Regions from separate parts of the Cobetia sp. 1AS1 genome, predicted to be linked through region 2. Evidence: riboswitches for the same ligand, from Rfam matches in the RefSeq annotation. Region 2 holds a riboswitch; the other holds the start of a gene.
The links. A riboswitch is a leader RNA that binds a small molecule or an ion and turns the genes downstream of it on or off. The one in region 2 is predicted to bind thiamine pyrophosphate.
Positions count from the first base shown of each region.

Region 1: another riboswitch for thiamine pyrophosphate. It lies ahead of QD280_RS01985 (ABC transporter ATP-binding protein); the one in region 2 lies ahead of tenA (thiaminase II).

Region 1 covers NZ_JARWKU010000001.1:452,921-461,966, forward strand. The annotation lists gene QD280_RS01970 (MFS transporter) at 1-23, shown strand, start outside; gene QD280_RS01975 (ABC transporter substrate-binding protein) at 160-1,464, opposite strand; gene QD280_RS01980 (ABC transporter permease) at 1,647-2,414, opposite strand; gene QD280_RS01985 (ABC transporter ATP-binding protein) at 2,411-3,163, opposite strand; TPP riboswitch at 3,222-3,335, opposite strand; gene QD280_RS01990 (hypothetical protein) at 3,488-4,453, shown strand; gene QD280_RS01995 (potassium/proton antiporter) at 4,591-6,300, shown strand; gene QD280_RS02000 (GGDEF domain-containing protein) at 6,474-7,598, shown strand; gene QD280_RS02005 (DEAD/DEAH box helicase) at 7,742-8,953, opposite strand.
Region 2 covers NZ_JARWKU010000010.1:118,419-127,464, reverse strand. The annotation lists gene QD280_RS15040 (lysophospholipid acyltransferase family protein) at 1-249, shown strand, start outside; gene QD280_RS15035 (PQQ-dependent sugar dehydrogenase) at 320-1,693, shown strand; gene QD280_RS15030 (TIGR04283 family arsenosugar biosynthesis glycosyltransferase) at 2,188-2,934, shown strand; gene QD280_RS15025 (TIGR04282 family arsenosugar biosynthesis glycosyltransferase) at 2,951-3,652, shown strand; TPP riboswitch at 3,788-3,914, shown strand; gene tenA (thiaminase II) at 4,061-4,720, shown strand; TPP riboswitch at 4,881-5,021, shown strand; gene thiC (phosphomethylpyrimidine synthase ThiC) at 5,148-7,157, shown strand; gene QD280_RS15010 (peptidylprolyl isomerase) at 7,287-7,565, opposite strand; gene QD280_RS15005 (hypothetical protein) at 7,653-8,159, opposite strand; gene QD280_RS15000 (phasin family protein) at 8,480-8,848, opposite strand.

The sequences.
Region 1 (9,046 bases), on a different contig from region 2:
CGCGTCGCCTGGCACGCCGCTAGCGCTTGTGGAGTAGGCACAAGACGGCGAGAGCGAGCCGGTCCTGAACCCAAAACGCCCTGTCGGAATCTCCGGCAGGGCGTTTTGCATGGGGCGCGCAAGCGCTCAGCGTTTCAAGAGCTCTGGGCGCTCAACGTCTCAGGGCGCGTTGACGTCGACGGCCAGGTGGCTCAGCGACTGGCGCTTCTTGATCATGCCGCGCTCGAACAGGAAGTCCTCGAAGTCACGGTAGCGGCCGGCATCCAGCGCGGCAGGACGCAGCGCGAAGCGCGGCAGGGTGGCGTACCAGGCTTCCTTGTTGAGCTCGGTAGCCAGTGCCGGATCGGAGTCGCGGAACATCTCCCAGCCCTGGTCCGGGTGATTGATGATCCAGGCGGTGGCTTCGCCGACGGCGGCGAGGAAGCCGGCGTACTGGGCCTGCTTGCGCTCGTAGCTGTCGCTGTTGGCGACGAAGATCAGCTCGTCATAGGTCGGCACGCCTTCTTCCTCGATGTAGAAGGCGCGGCCCTTGACGCCTTCCTGGGCCATCTGGGCCAGCTCGAAGTTGCGGAAGGCGCCGGTGACGGCATCGACCTTGCGCGTCAGCAGGGAAGGCGTCAGCGAGAAGTTGACGTTGGTCAGTGTGATGTCATCCAGCGTCAGGCCGCTGTGCTGCAGCATGGTGGAGAGCAGCACTTCCTCGACACCGCCCACCGAGTAGCCGACCCGCTTGCCCTTGAGGTCGGCGATCGACTGGATGTCGCTGTCGGCGCGCACCACCACCACATTCAGCGGTGTGGCGACCAAGGTGCCGATACGCACCAGCGGCAGGCCCTGATCGATCTGCAGGTGCAGCTGCGGCTGATAGCTGATGGCGATGTCGACGCGCTCGGCGGCGGCCAGCTTGGGCGGCACGCTCGGATCGGCGGGGGCGATCAGCTCGACATCAAGGCCGTGCTTCTTGAACAGGCCCAGCTCCTGCGCCAGCACCAGCGGGGCGTGGCCGGGGTTGGTGTACCAGTCGAGCATGACCTTGAACTGCGTCAATGGCTGCTCGGCGGTGGCAGCATCCTTGGTAGCGTCATTGTCGGCGCCCTTCGAGTCAGCATCAGCGCTCTGTTCGTCGCTGGCGGCTGGCGGGGCATCCGCGGACGGTTCAGTACCGTTCTTCGCCTGTTCGGCGGCGCCGGCGGTCGCTTCCACGGCTTCCTGGCTTGCCACCGGCGCGGAGGCGGCCGAGTCGCCGTTCACTCCGACCTCGGCCTGCTGAGCGACGATTTCCGGCGCTGACTGGGTGCTGGTGGCGGGTTCTGCCTCGGCAGCGTGGGCCGACATGGCGGTGGCTGGCAGGCTGCTCAGGCACAGCGTGGTCAGCAGGGTGGCGAAGGCGGTGGACAGCAGCGAGGCACGCGGTGAACGTGTCGGCTGCGCTTTGCGCCGTGGCGCCGATGACGAAAGAGACATGGCGGAGTTCCTTGTGATCACAGGGTAGTGGTGCTGCCGTTCGTGGGCGGCAGTCGTCAGGCTCATGCAATTTGTGTCGAGCGTCGTTGCGTCTTTCGGTAACGCGGTCATGCGGTCATGCGGTCATGCAGTGTCTGCCCGAAGGCCAGTCGTCTTGACCCGGGTGTATCAGCTCAGGCGTGTCAGCCCAGGCGTGTCAGCCGGTCGCGGTGCCAGGGCATCAGGGCGCGCAGCAGCGCATCCAGCGAGAAATAGAGCAGCAGGGAGAAGGCGACCAGCACCAGCAGGGCGGCGAACATCAGGTCGATCTCCATGCGCGCGTTGGCGTTGAGCATCAGATAGCCCAGCCCCTGACTGGCACCGGCCCATTCCCCGATGACGGCGCCGATGGGGGCGGCGGTCGCAGCCATGCGAATGCCGGAGGCCAGTGCCGGCAGCGCGGCGGGCAGCTGGATGTGGATCAGTCGGCGCCATGGGCTGGCGCCCAGGGTATGGGCAAGATCCAGCCAGCCCTGCTGGGTCTGGCGCAGGCCGTCGTAGCCGGTGGAGGCGACCGGGAAATAGATGATCAGCGTCGCCATCACCACCTTGGACAGCATGTCATAGCCGAGCCACAGCACCAGCAGCGGCGCGATCGCGAACAGCGGTATCACCTGACTGATCAGCAGCATCGGCAGCAGCGTGCGGCGCAGGCGGGGAATGAAGGCCAGCGCCAGCGCGGTGGCAAGGCCGAGCAGAATGCCCAGCACCAGCCCGGCCAGTATCTCGCTGATGGTGACGCCAGCGTGATGGGCCAGCAGTGGCGCCTTCTGGATCAGCACCTCGAGCACGGCCTGCGGCGTGGGCAGAATGTAGGGCGGTACGGCGGTGACGGCAATGATCAGCTGCCAAAGCCCCAGCAGGAGCAGCGCGCTGATGACGAGGTGACGCATGGCGTGCAGACGTTTCATGCGGCCTCCTCGCTATCACGCAGGCGGGCGATCAGTTGCGCCTGCGCCGGTGGCAGGGCCGGGTCATCCAGCGGCACCGGGCGTGCGGCGCCAAGCCCCGGCAGGCGTTCCAGCTCGGCGCCGTGGCCCGGGAGGCTCGAGGGGCGCAGCACCAGCAGTTGATCGGCAAGGCGCAATGCCTCCAGCGGGTCATGGGTCACCATCAGGACGGTGCGGCCCCTGAGCAGGCGGCTGGCCAGATCATGCAGCTCCAGACGGGTGATGGCATCCACCGCCGAGAACGGCTCATCCATCATCACGACCGGTGCCTGCTGGTAAAGCGTGCGGGCGAGGGCGACGCGCTGGCGCTGACCGCCGGAGAGGGCGTCCGGCCAGGCCTGCTCACGGCCCTCAAGCCCGACCGCGGCCAGCAGCTCATGGGCAAGCTTGCGATTGCGCGGCCGCCGGCGCAGGTCATCGCCCAGCCACAGGTTGTCGATGACGCGCCGCCACGGCAGCAGCAGGTCCTGCTGCGCCATCCAGGCGACGCGGTCGGTCAGCGGCTGACCGTCATCGGTGGCGAGGTCGAGCTGGTGGAGGTCTGACATCTCAAGGCCGGCCAGCAGGCGCAGCAGCGAACTCTTGCCGCAGCCGGAGCGCCCAAGCAGTGCCGTCCAGCTACCGGCTTCCAGACGCGCGGAAATATCGCGGAACAGCGTGTGGCCGGCGTAATCGATTCGTGCGTTGTTGAGGGTGAGTCCCAGCGACACAGGCAATTCCGTGGTCAGGCGGCGTGCCGGCAGGAGGAAGCAGGTGACGCGCCGTGCAGGGCACGCGTCGGGGATTCCCTCCGCCGGTATCAACCGGATCAGGTTCCAGGGGTTGTCGCGCGACGTATCGCTGCGGCTCTCAGCCCATCCTCGGGCACCCCCATCCAGGCCGACAGTGTAACGTCACTGTCTTGCCGGTGTCTTGTCCGACGCGGGTCAGGTGGGCAGGGCAGAGGTGGCGTGCGAAACGGACTATGCCGATGTGCCACGCCTTGGGTATGCTGAGCATTACTGTAACAAGACGTGTAGCCCAAGGAGATCATCATGCCCGACACACCGGATCTCTCGACCTGTTCCAGTTATCCCGTTCCCCCACGGCGGCCGAGCACGGCTGAGGCCGTGGGCGAGCCGCGTCCCGTGCCCAGGGGCTGGCCCGAGGAGTCACTGACCCGCCGGCTCTCGACCTATCTGGGTCAACCCCTTGAACCGCTGGCGCTCGCCTGGCCGGATAGCGCCAACTGGCTATGGCGCCAGCGTGGCGGCACGCCCGGCCTCATCAAGCTGGCGCGCACCGGCCCAGACCATGACCCCTTCTGGCGCGCCATGCGCGGGGTCTTCGGCGCCGATCGCTGGGCGACCCCGGAGGGCCTGACGCGACTGGCGGGCGCCTTGCCCGCGCGCCTGCCGATTCCGCCGCTGCCCCTGACCTTTCTGGGGCGTCTCGATGGCGCGCCCATCTGGCACCTGCCGTGGTCCAGCGGGCAGCCGAGTGATCTCAGCATCACCTTCTGTGAGCTGCTGGGCGACCAGCTCGGTCGCCTGCATCAGGATACGGTGTCGGGCTTCGGTCAGCCGCTGGCGCAGCCGATGCCGCTATTGCACTGGAATACCCGTGTCACGCGCTTTCTCGCCCATCACCCGCGTTGCGCGGAACTCGGCACGCTGCTCAAGCGCACCTTCCCGGCACCGACTCGCGCGGTGTGGTGTCTGCCGGACATGCGCGCCGATCAATACCTGTGCGCCGCCACCGGCTGGGTATGGAGCGATTGGGAGGCGCTGGTGTGGGCACCGATCGAGTTCGACTGGGCGCTGGTGGAGTTGCTGCTGGAAACGCCGGAGCAGCGTCAGGCCTTCATGAAGGGCTATTCGCGCCATGGGCGCATGATCGATCTCGATGGCCAGCGTGAGCTGTGTCGTGCGCTGTTGTGGGCGATGGAGGCCTTCGGTCCGCGGTCCTATGCTGAGCTTGCGGCAGCCCCGGCCTGGGTCTCGCCGCGCAGCCTGGCGTGAAATCCGCGTGCTGCACACTGCAAGTACATGAAAGGTGTGAAATTTCTCTGCAGCCCCATCGCTGACATGGAATACTGTGGGTGAGTCGTCGTGGACGTCACTCGAGATCTGATGTAGGGCTTGGCGGGGGAGCACTCGTGGTAGAGAACCTGAATTATTATTTCTTGCTGGCAGGCACGCTGATCGCCTTGAGCGTGTTGGCCAGCCGCGTCTCGGCGCGTCTTGGCATGCCGCTGCTACTGCTGTTCCTCGGCCTTGGCATGCTGGCGGGTGAAGATGGCGTGCTGGGCATCCAGTTCGACGACGCCTCATCCGCTTACATGATCGGTAACCTGGCGCTGGCGCTCATTTTGCTCGATGGCGGCCTGCGCACACGGCTGTCCACGTTTCGTGCCGGCCTGAAACCGGCGCTGGTGCTGGCCACCGTCGGGGTCTTCATGACCAGCGGCCTGGTGGGCCTTCTGGCCATGTGGCTGTTTGACCTCACCCTGATCGAAGGCCTGCTGGTCGGGGCCATCGTCGGCTCCACCGATGCCGCGGCGGTCTTCTCGCTGCTGGGCGGCCAGGGTGTCCACCTCAATGAGCGTGTCGGTGCGACGCTGGAAATCGAGTCCGGCACCAACGACCCGATGGCGATCTTCCTGACCATCACGCTGGCCGAGATCCTGACCGGTCAGCTCTCCGGTGTCGCGTCGGGCATCATGAGCTTCCTGCTGCAGTTCGGTGTCGGCGCCGCCATGGGCATCGCCGGCGGCTGGCTGATCGCCCGCCTGATGCGCTATCTGGACCTCGCGCCCGGCCTCTATTCGCTGCTGGCGCTGGCGCTGGGCTTGAGCCTGTTCGCCACCACCAACGAGATGGGCGGCAGCGGTTTCCTCGCCATCTATCTGTGCGGCCTGATGATCGGCAATCACCCCGGCCGGCATCTGGAGCACATCCTGCCGGTGCATGATGGTCTGGCGCATCTCTCGCAGATCGTGCTGTTCCTGATGCTGGGCCTTTTGGTCTCGCCCTCGACCATGCTGCAGTTCGCGCTGCCGGCCGCCATCCTCAGCGTGGCGTTGATTCTGGTGGTGCGCCCGCTGGCGGTCATCCTGTGTCTCAAGCCGTTCTTCCGCTTCCGCTGGCGTGAGTTGTGGTTCATCAGCTGGGTCGGATTGCGAGGGGCGGTGCCGATCGTGCTGGCGATCTTCCCGGTGATCACCGGGGTCGAGAATGCCGGTCTCTACTTCAATGTCGCCTTCTTCGTGGTCATCATCTCGCTGCTGGTGCAGGGCTCGTCGCTGGCGCCGATGGCGCGCAAGCTGAGGGTGGTGGTGCCACCGGGCGCACAGCCCAGTCGCCGCAACCTGCTCGGCATCATGCCGGTCAATGACTATGAGATGCTGGTCTATCGCGTCGACAACACGGCGCTGGAAGGCGTGGCGCTGCGCATGTTGCGCTTCCCGTCGGGGGCCAAGGTAGGGGCGCTGTTCCGCAACAAGGTGTTGATCCACCCCAAGGGCAGCACCTGCCTGCATCAGCAGGATGTGCTGTGCGTGGTGGGGCGCTCGTGTGATGTGCCGAGCCTCAATCGCATGTTCAACGGCGAGAGTCTGCAGCACGAGCAACGCGCCTTCTTCGGGACCTTCACGCTGGAAGGCGATGCCAACATGCAGGATATCGCCGATGTCTACGGCTTGACGCTCTCCCAGGGCGAGCACCACCTGACCATCGCCGAGTTCATCACCCGTCGAGTCGGCGGGGTGCCGGTGGTCGGCGACGATGTCGACTGGCATGGCATCCACTGGGTGGTGAACGAGGTGGAAGGCAATCGCATCACCAAGGTCGGCCTGCGACTGCACTGAGCCTGTGTCTGGGTCTGCGCCTGCGCTTCACACACTACGACGCCCCCATTGCACTGCGTGTAATGGGGGCGTCGTGTTTGGACTCATCAATATCGTATTCTGTTGATGTCAGGCCAATTTGTCCGTGACAGCGCCTGGCCACCGATTGTGGCCAGCGACAAGGAGGTGACTACATGGCCAGCCCACATCCTCATCTCGCGGGCTTTCTGCGACGATTCGAGCAATTCCCGCCCGGACTCACGGCGGATGAGAAGACCTTTCATGCCACCTTCAACGTGGTCTACGTGCTGGCGGTCAGTTGCCATCTGCTCTACGCCATCCTGCTGTTGTGGCTGGGCGAGATGGGCATTCTGGCGCTGAATCTGGCGATGCTGATCGTCGATCTGGTCTGTCTGCAGCTGCACCGAGCTCGCCGTGAAGCCCTGGCGGCAACGCTGATGGCGCTGGGCACCTGCGCGCAGATCAGCTTCTCGTTGCGCTATTTCGGCTCGGAGGCCGCGTTCGACTACTTCTACTTCGGCGCCTTGCTGTGCATCTACTCGATCCGCATGTCGTTCATGCGGCGCGTTCTTCTGTGCGCCGCCTGCCTGAGCATGCCGCTGCTGGCCTACATCATCCTGATGCTGGAAGGGCCGACCAATCCGCTGCCCGCCGGCTGGATGCTGGCATTTCGCATCATCAATCTGGGTGTCTTGACCATCTTCTTCACGCTGGTGCTGGTGCAGATGGGCTGGTCGGTGGAGCGCCTGCAGCAGCGTTTCGAGACGGGGGGGCGCTTCGATGCGCTGACCGGCGCCCTGAGTCGCGCCGAGCTGGTCGACAGCGGGCGTGGCATGTTGATCAACAACGGGGCGCTGAGCGTGATGATGGTGGATGTCGACCATCTGGCGCTGATCAACGAGACCTGGGGTCGCCAGGCCGGTGATCAGGTGCTCAAGGAGCTGGTGCGGCGCATGCGCAGCATCCTGCGCGGGGAGGACCTGGTCGGGCGCTATGGCGGCGAGGAGTTCGTGCTGTTGTGCCCGGGGCTGCATGGCGAGCGCGTCGATCAGGTGGCAGAGCGTCTGTGCAAGGGCGCCTCGGCGTTGCCGTTCGTCATCAATGACGGCCTCAACAGTCTGGATGTCAATCTGTCGATCGGTGTCGCCCAGCGCCAGTCCGGCGACAAGGACCTGGAAGGCCTGATCGCCAAGGCCGACGTCAATCTGTTCCGCGCCAAGCAGGACGGCGGCAATGGCTTCGTCAGTGACACTCAGCTGGGTCCCGTGGGTGGGCCGGGCATCGCCGCCATCAATTGAGCGCTACACTACGCATAGAGCTTTGCGCATGGAGATTTGCGAACAAAGCTTGGTGTACAACCCAGCACGCCCCCGGAGAATGACGTTCATGTCTCCGGGGGCGTGCTTGTGTCAGGGCGTCATCAGGCTTGCCCTGAGAAGAGTCAGCGGCGGTTGGACTGGCGACGACGGCTCTTGCTTGCGGACTTGGGGGCGTAGTCGCTGTTCGAGGCCGGCACCGCGAGCTTGGGCGCAAAGCCTTCCACGACTTCGCGCGTCACGAAATAGCCCAGGTGCTGCTCGATGGCGCACAGGTTGCGGAAGTCATCACGCGAGACCAGCGAGATGGCTTCACCGCTGGCCCCGGCACGGCCGGTACGCCCGATGCGGTGGACATAATCCTCGGCGGCGTCCGGCAGGTCATAGTTGACCACGCGCTGGAGGTCATCGATGTCGATGCCCCGCGCGGCAACGCCGGTGGCCACGAGATAGTTGATGGTGCCGGCCTTGAAGTCGGCCAGCAGCTGCTCGCGCATTGCTTGGCTGCGACCGCTGTGGAAGGACTCGGCGGCGATGTCACGCTTCTCCAGCTGACTCACCAGCTTGGCGGCGCCGCGCTTGGTCTCGATGAAGATTAGCGCCTGCTGCCACTGCTTCTCGTGAATCAGGTGGCTCAGGAGGGCGGACTTGAACTCCTTGTCGACCGTGATCAGATACTGGCTGATATCCGGCGCGGTAACGTTCTCCGGTGCAACCATGATCTCGACGGCGTCCGTCACTGCGGTCTTGGCGAGCACACGCACCTGGGCCGAAAGCGTGGCCGAGAACAGCAGGTTCTGGCGCTCCCTGGGCAGCTTCTCGACGATCTTGTTGATGTCGGCGATGAAGCCCATGTCGAGCATGCGGTCCGCTTCGTCGATGACGAGGGTGCGTGTCTCGTCGAGATGGATCGCGCGGCGGGTCAGCATGTCCAGCAGGCGGCCGGGCGTCGCCACCAGGATGTCCACGCCCTCGATCAGGCGTTGTTGCTGGGGTTCGATCTCCACGCCGCCATACATCGCCATGGAGCTGACTTCCAGATACCTGGAGTAGTGCTGGATGTTGTCTTCGACCTGAATCGCCAGCTCCCGCGTCGGCGTCAGGATGACGGCATGTACGCGCTTGGCGCGTACCTTGGGCGCCTGCTGCAGGGTCTGCAGGATGGGCAGCACGAAGCTTGCCGTCTTGCCGGTACCCGTCTGGGCGGCGGCGATCAGGTTGTCACCGGCCAGCACGACGGGGATCGCCTTCTCCTGGATGGGAGTCGGGGTCTGGTAGCCTTGCTCGGTGACGGCCTTGACGATGGAATCGCTCAAACCAAGGGCAGAAAATGGCATGGTGTCTCGACTTGTCTCAAAGGGGGAGGGGCAAGCGCACATTCTGCGGCAAGGAATGTCTGGCGCAGTGATGCTCACTGTAGCCGAAAGTCC
Region 2 (9,046 bases):
GAGGGTGTCTATTGCGAAGAGGAAGTCGCCTCGGCACGCGGGGTGAATGCCTCGGTGGAAGCGGCGATCGCCTTGGCGCCGGCCCAGTATCAGTGGGAATACAAGCGCTGGCGCAAGAGCCCGCAGGAAATGGAGCAACAACCGGGCTGGCAGGAAGCCCGCTTCTATGCGCGCACCTATTCCTTCTTCTCGCTCAAGGGCTGGCGCCGCTACTTCAAGCATCGCCGCAAGGCCAGCAAGCGCGGCTGAGGGCAGCACTGGCGGATCAGGCCATCAGCTCCCAGACTGAATGCGCATGGCTCAATGACAGGAGGCAAGGATGCCGATCGAGACTCACGTCGCTCACACCGCTCACCTCACAAGTGGCGCATCGCCCCGGCGCCCCTCCCTGTCCCGGGCGGTATCGACACGCCTGCCGGCAAGTCTGGTGACAGGCTTGGCGACAAGGTTGGCAACAAGTGCGGCAACACGCCTGGCCGCAAGTGCCGCGGCGGCCTGTCTCGCATTGTCTCTGCCAGCCCAGGCAGAGACAGATGCCGCTTCCTCACTGTCGCTGGTGAGCGCTCAGCAAGTGCCCAGCGATGCCCCTGCGCTCAAGCTGCCTGAGGGCGCCACGCTCGAGCGGCTGGCCTCGCTCGACAGTCCACGCATGCTGCACCTCACTGATGCTGGCGAACTGCTGATCGGCTCGCGGGCCGAGCGTGTCTATCGCGCTCAGCTGACGCCGGACGGCAACCTCTCTGCCGTGAAGACGCTGGCCGAACTGTCGGGCTACCCTCACTCGCTGGTGGTGCGCGGCGACAAGCTCTATGTCGCGACCACCGCCGCCTTGCTGGTCGCCGACTATTCACCCGGCGAGTCTCTCACCCGCGATGACTTTCGTGAGCTGATCGCCCTGCCCGGCGGCGGTGGCCACAACTCGCGCACCTTGAGTCTCGGGCCGGATGGTGGCCTCTATCTGGCGCTGGGCATCCAGGGCAATTGCTCGAATCAATACCTTTCAGGCAGCGAGCAGGGCTACTCCTTCAGTGAACGCCGCGGCGGCGTGCTGCGCCTTGAGGAATCCGGCGATGCCCCGCACTGGCAGCCCTGGGCCAGCGGGCTGCGCAACCCGGTAGGCCTCGCCTGGCAGCCAGGTAGGGAAGATGAGCCGCGTCTGCTGGCCACCAACAACGGCCCCGACCACTGGGGCTATGAACATCCTCGCGAGCTGGTGGTTGCTGCCCGCGAAGGCAGCTTCCATGGCATGCCCTGGTATCAGTGGGTCGATGGCCGCTGGCAGGCGGATGATTGCATCACGAGCGATTCACCGCGTGAGCGTGACGAGATTGCGCCGCCGCTGGCCGAGATCCCCGCTCGCAGTGCGCCGATGGGAATCGCGGTGGTACCGCCAGAGCATCCATTGGCGGCAGACATGGATGTCGTGGTGGCAGTCCACGGCAGCTGGGGCACGGCGCCCTCCGGCAACGCGGCGGGTGACCCGGCCAGCCGCCGTGAGCCTCGCTTGCTGGGCCTCAAGCTGGCGACGCCAGACACTGAAGCACGCCTGGTGCCGGTACTGACCGGTCTGCAGGACAGCAGCAGCGGTCAGCGCTGGATTCGCCCGCTCGATGTCCTGTTCGGCCCTGATGGCAGCCTGTACTTCACCTCGGATAGCGGCGCGGCTGGCCTCTATCGCCTCACCTTCGATTGATGACCTCACCTTCAGCAGAACGGGCTTTTGAGAAGCGAGGCCCTGGCCCTTATTCACGCGCTCTCTCCAAGTCCTCTCTCCAAGCCCTCTTCTCCAAGCCCTCTCTTCAGGCTCTCTTTCCGGGAGCTGTCTGGCAGAGGGCCTATGGAGAGGGCCTATAAATAGGGCCGATGAATGCAGCGCTTGCCTGCTACAGATTCTGAAAACCTGCCTGGCATGCCCCGCCTGCGAATTACAGAAATGTAGTCCTGTGCCCTCGCATGCACCCAATGGCCAGCTAGGCATTGTGTGGCCATGGAGCGACACTGGGTCGACGCCAAGCGTTTAATGAGCGATGACGCGTTGAGAGAGCGTCTCTCGCTCGTGCATCCAGCCTACGAACTCCTGCGTATGATCCAACGAATACGCCATCGTCGGAGCCTGCCGCCATGAACCAGCAGCCACCCCCAGCATCACGGACGCCCGCCAACCGGGACTCCCTGTCGAGCACATGCATGCACCTGACGCGCGCTCCCTGGCTGAGCATCGTGATGCCGGTGCATGACGAGGCAGCCGACATCGTGCAAACCCTGATTGCCCTGAGTCGCCTGCGCGCGGGGGGTGACTGTGAAGTGATCGTGGTGGATGGTGGCTCTACGGATGGCACCCCCTCACTGGCCCGACCGCTGTGTGATGTCGTGCTGAACAGTGAGCCGGGCCGGGCACGCCAGATGAATGCCGGAGCCGCACGTGCACGCGGAGAATGGCTGCTGTTTCTGCATGCCGATACCGACTTGCCCGACAATGCGCTGGCATTGCTCAAGGAGGCCGTCACGACGCATCGCCGCAGCGACTGGGGCCGCTTCGATGTCAGCATCAAGGGCGAGTCGCCGTGGTTACCGATGATCGCTGCCATGATGAATCTGCGCTCGCGGCTGACCAGCATCAGCACGGGCGACCAGACCCAGTTCGTGCAGCGCTCGACCTTCGAGGCCATCGGCGGCTTTGCCGACATGCCACTGATGGAAGATATCTGGCTGAGTGCCCAGCTCAAGCATCTGACCCCGCCAATGAACCTGACGGCGCGTGTCACGACCAGCGGTCGACGCTGGGAGACCCACGGCGTCTGGCGCACCATCGTCAAGATGTGGGGACTGCGGCTGGCGGCCTGGTGTGGCGTCTCCCCTGCACGCCTGGCACGCCTTTACGGCTATCGCGCCGCGGCGCAGGCCTGTGAGCAGCGCGGCATGCCCCATGCGTGATACGGCGTTGCCTACCTTGCCCACAGCTGATGCCGCGTCAGAGGTGCGCCCGACTCTCATCATCTTCGGTCGCCTGCCCATCGCCGGCCACTGCAAGACACGCCTGATCCCCGCACTCGGCCCCGAGGGCGCAGCTCGACTCTACGCGCGGATGCTGAGCCATATCGTTGACCACGCCTGCGCCGCGCGCCTCGGCAAGGTCGTGGTGATGCTGACGCCCTCTGCCGAGCCGTCGGGTCAGACACCTGAACAGGCGGCTCTGCGGGCAGCGCTGGAAGCCCGGCTGCGAAGCGTTGTCGATGCCTCTGCCGACCTCACCTTCGAGGCACAGCCGCAGGGGGAGCTCGGTGAGCGAATGTCCCGGGCCATGGCCCGACATCTGCCCGAGGGGCCGGTATTGCTGATGGGCTCCGATCTGCCGGCGCTGGACAGCCAGCGGCTGCGCGAGGCAGCCCATAGACTGCGCACTCACGACGCGGTGCTTCAGCCCACCGACGATGGCGGCTATGGCTTGATCGGCCTCAAGGCGCCCTGCCCGCAAGCCTTCCTGCTACCCCGCTGGAGTCATGCCCATGTCTGCCGGGACACTCTGGAGCTGCTGGCCCGGGCCGGGAAAACGGCCGCTTGCCTGCCGACCAGCTGGGATGTCGATGAGCCGCGTGACCTTGCGCGACTGTCGCGCCACCTGCCGGCACTCATGGCCGACCTTGCCGCTTGAGGCTTTCCATAAACAAGCCCGCTTGAGACTCTTCACAGGTTCGGCATGCCTCCCAAAGTCGTATGCATTTTTGCTCACACTGCCCTTCTTCTGCGCCTCAGGGCTGTTACACTCGCTGCATCGTGACTCATATGTCACAGCTTGACGGGGTGCCGGTAAGACCGGCTGAGATGTCATGCGCAGGCGATGTTCTTGCGTGAATGACGATCCCGCCGAACCTGATCCGGCTAGTACCGGCGTAGGGATCAAGCGCGAAGCGATGCCACTCGATATCGTCACCACTTTCTCACGGTGACTGTCGGCACCTCCCCCGCTTTTCCCCTGCTCCTGTTCCGGTACTGGCCACGCTTGCGCCAGAGACCTGTCGCCCCATCACGGGTCGTCAGCACGCTCACCGAGGGATGCGTCATGCCTAGTTTCAACGACCTGACCAGTGCCTGCGCCGAGGAATGGCGTGACTATCTCGAGCACGACTTCGTTCGCCAGCTGGGCGAAGGTCGTCTGCCGGAGGAGTCCTTCCGCCATTACCTGCAGCAGGACTACCTGTTCCTGATCCACTTCGCGCGCGCCTGGGCGCTGGCCGCCTACAAGAGCCGCACCCTCGCGGAGCTGCGTCAGGCCACGGCCAGTCTCGACACCATCCTCAATACCGAGCTCGATCTGCATATCGGCTACTGCAGCGAGTGGGGCATCAGCGAGGATGACCTGAGCGAGCTGCCGGAATCCCGCGCCACCCTGGCCTATACCCGTTACGTGCTCGATTGCGGCCAGCGCGGCGACCTGCTCGATCTGCACGTGGCGCTCGCGCCCTGCCTGATCGGCTACGGCGAGATCGCCGAGTGGCTGCTCGATCAGGACACCACCGAGATCGAGAACAATCCATACGCGGACTGGATCGCGATGTACTCCAGCGATGACTTCAAGGAAGCCGTCGAAGCCGAACGTGAATGGCTGGATGCGCGTCTCTCGGAGGTCTCGGAGCGTCGACTGGGTGAACTGGTCGATGTCTTCCGGGACGCCACGCGACTCGAGATCGACTTCTGGCAGATGGGCCTCGATCGCGCTTGAGGCATGACGGACTGACGTCCCGGCGCTCGCCATGAGCCGCTCGGGATGACGCCATCCCCCATGGATGGCACGACTGACAGGCCAACAGAGCCTGGATGCGAGAATACTCCCCGAGGCAAGCCTGACGCTTCGGGCAACACCCTCTCGCATTGAAATCTGAACACGCTTGACGGGGTGCCGGTGGAACCGGCTGAGATCCTGCATGCATGCTTCGCCGCCCTGACGTGCGAGCTTGCCAGCAAGGGGTCCCGTGGAACCTGAACCGGTTAGGACCGGCGTAGGAATCAAGCTGATGGCCAGCCGCTGCGCGCGGCCGCCTCGCTCCCGGGCCACCTGCTGGCAAGGAGTCGGCGACGACCATCCTCTCCCTGCGCACGGTCTTCCCATGATGACGTCAGCCGTGACGTCGCCCTTTGAGGAGACCTGCATGAGCACTGCCCCGACGACACAAGACCCGCAAGCCACCAACGCCGCCGAGTCACCGCTCGCCTCGCAGCCTGAGGCTGCCCCCAAGGCGCGCGCGCGCGCCGGTCGCAAGGATGGCAGCCGCCACCTCGCCAGCGAAGCACAGGTCGACGCCGCAGCCATCGCGCCGCTGAGCGGCTCGCGCAAGATCTATATCGAAGGCTCTCGCCCGGACATCCGCGTGCCCATGCGCGAGATCGGCTGCTCGCCGACCCAGACCTCCAGCGGCCTGGAAGAGAACCCGCCGATCGTCGTCTACGATACCTCCGGCCCCTACACCGATCCGGCGGTCGAGATCGACATCCGCCGGGGCCTGGCGCCGCTGCGCGAGAAGTGGATCGAGGAGCGCGGTGATACCGAACAGCTCAATCAGCTGAGCAGTGAATATGGCCGCGTGCGCCAGGCCGACCTGCGCCTGTCGTCCCTGCGCTTCGAGCTGGACCACCGCCCGCGTCGCGCCCTGCCGGGCAAGAATGTCACCCAGCTGCACTATGCGCGTCAGGGCATCATCACCCCCGAGATGGAATACATCGCGATTCGCGAGAATCAGCGTCGTATCGCGCTGCGTGAGGAATATCAGGGCAGCGAAGCCGTCGAGAGCATTCTGGGCCACCAGCACCCGGGCCACAGCTTCGGCGCCAACCTGCCCGACGAGATCACCGCCGAATTCGTGCGTGAGGAAGTCGCCCGCGGCCGCGCCATCATTCCCGCCAACATCAATCACCCGGAAAGCGAGCCGATGATCATCGGCCGCAACTTCCTGGTGAAGGTCAACGGCAACCTGGGCAACTCGGCGGTCACCTCCTCCATCGAGGAAGAGGTCGACAAGATGACCTGGGCGATCCGTTGGGGTTCCGACACCGTGATGGATCTCTCGACCGGCGCCAACATCCACGAGACCCGTGAATGGATTCTGCGCAATTCTCCCGTGCCCATCGGCACGGTGCCGATCTATCAGGCGCTGGAGAAGGTCGATGGCGTGGCCGAGAACCTCGATTGGGAGATCTTCCGCGACACGCTGATCGAGCAGGCCGAGCAAGGCGTCGACTACTTCACCATCCACGCCGGCGTCCTGCTGCGCTATGTGCCGCTGACCGCCAGCCGCGTGACCGGCATCGTCTCGCGCGGCGGCTCGATCATGGCCAAGTGGTGTCTGGCGCATCACGAGGAAAGCTTCCTCTATCGCCACTTCGAGGACATCTGCGAGATCTGCAAGGCCTACGACATCAGCCTGTCACTGGGCGATGGCCTGCGCCCGGGCTCGGTGGCCGATGCCAATGACGCCGCCCAGTTCGGTGAGCTCGAGACGCTCGGCGAGCTGACGAAGATCGCCTGGCAGCACGATGTCCAGGTCATGATCGAGGGCCCGGGTCACGTGCCGATGCACCTGATCAAGGAGAACATGGACAAGCAGCTCAGCGAATGTGACGAGGCGCCCTTCTACACCCTCGGCCCGCTGACCACCGACATCGCCCCGGGCTACGACCACATCACCTCCGGCATCGGCGCCGCGATGATCGGCTGGTTCGGCTGCGCCATGCTCTGCTACGTGACCCCCAAGGAGCACCTGGGCCTGCCCAACAAGGACGACGTCAAGACCGGCATCATCACCTACAAGATCGCCGCGCATGCCGCCGATCTGGCCAAGGGCCACCCGGGCGCGCAACGCCGTGACAATGCGCTCTCCAAGGCGCGCTTCGAGTTCCGCTGGGAAGACCAGTTCAATCTGGGCCTGGACCCGGACACCGCGCGCAGCTTCCACGACGAGACGCTGCCCAAGGACTCGGCCAAGGTCGCCCACTTCTGCTCCATGTGCGGGCCGAAGTTCTGCTCGATGAAGATCACCCAGGAAGTGCGCGATTACGCCAATGAGCATGGTCTGACCGGCGATGCCGACAGCGTGATGGCCGGCATGCAGGAGCAGGCCGACAAGTTCAAGCGTGAAGGCAGCCAGCTCTATCAGGAGGTCTAGCCAAGCGCCTGACACACAGGAAGGCTGACTTTCCGAGCGACACAAAAAACGCCCCGACCAGTGATGGTCGGGGCGTTTTCGTCACATCCTGCCAGGGGCTCATGACATCTCATGAGCGTGACAGAAGGCTCACGTGCGGCTGGTGACTTCCAGCAAGTGATAACCGAACTGGGTCTTCACCGGGCCCTGCACGGTGTTGATCGGGGCGCTGAACACGACTTCGTCGAATTCCTTGACCATCATGCCCGGGCCGAAGGCACCCAGGTCGCCGCCACTGCGGCCGGACGGGCAGGAGGAGTGCTCGCGAGCGGCATCAGCGAAATCGCGGCCGTTCTCGATTTCGGTCTTGAGAGCTGCACACTGTTCTTCGCTGGAAACGAGAATATGACGCGCTGTGGCCTGTGCCATGTCTATCACCTGTCACTGATCGAATAAATGCCGCCGGCAATCACCGGCGGCGTGGCAGGTCATTGTGGCCCAAGGCAGAGCTCGCCGCTAGCGTCCTGCACAGACCCGCCGCTGATACTGGATGGCATCGAGATCATTGCTGCCGAGCAGTGCCGCCGTGGCAGCGTTGCATTCCGCCTCGGCCAAGTCATCGGCAGCGGAGGTTTCCGCCCACTGGATGTTGCCGACACTGGGCCGGTAACTGACCGCGGCATTGCATGCCATACGCCGCGTACTGTGGTAACGCTGCGAAGGCAGAGTCGGAGGGTTGCTGGTCATTTCCCGGCACGTCGAGGCAAACATCTCGCTGGCTGCCTGACTGCAACGGGTATGGGCCATGGCATTCTGGCGCTTGTTGGCACACACCGAGTCATTGAGAACACGCCAATGCAGGGTATCGAAATCGATCACCTGCCCTTGATAGCGGGTCTCGACATGCTCGCGCTGAAGCCCTGCTGTCGTCGTCAGATGCGAGGCGACACCCTCACCGAATTGCCCACTCAAGCCCGAGACCGCATCCATTAACGCTGCCAATGCCGCACTGACAGAATTCATCACACACTCCTTGTGTTGATACCTCCCGGCATATGCCGCCGGGGAGCCTTGCTCGATCATCCATGACCGTCACTTGCGGTGACATGACCTGATAGCGCTGCCTCATGACGAGACTGATAACGCCGACTGATAGCGCCGGCGCACTCCCTGCGACATTACCCGTACACCGTCATCATTGCCTTAACGCTCAAGGGGATGATGCCAACGCTTCCCTCTCCAGCAACGAGTAATCAGATTCAGTACCCCAGACACGCGAACGCCCACCCGGAAGACCGGATGGGCGTTGGGGACGCTCGCCTGAGAGCGTCGGCAGCAGTCGCTTACTTGGCGACTTTCTGCATGGCCTCGGAGGCGGACTTGGCGTTGCTTTCTGCCAGTTCCTGACCTTTCTTGGCGTATTCCTGGTTCAGCTCGACCACTTTCTGGGTGTCGTTCTGCAGCTTCTCGCCCAGAGTCTTGACGGTTTCCTGCTGCTCCTTGACGAAGTTCTTCAGACCTTCGCTGTCCTTGATCTCGAGCATGGAACGCGCCTGGGTCAGGGAAGCATCAGCATAGGACTTGGTCAGTTCCATCTGTGCGCCGATCAGCTTCTCGCTGTAATCGATGCTCAGGGCGCTGAACGCACGCAGCGGAGACAGGAACATATCGTCGAACTGCTGAGCGGACTTCTCGAAGTTGGCATTGAACATGTAGGCACCCTCCAGGGTATTGGCATCACACTGAAATGAACCGGAGCGTTGCTCCGTTCGGTTATCAGGACTGAACCGGGCTGGTGCACCGTAGTGACCGAGCCATCATTATCAAGCCGTCACTATCAAGCCGTCGCGGTCAGATAGTGCTATCGACCAGGTTCCATCCTCGCTGCAATGCAGCATAAGACAGTCTTT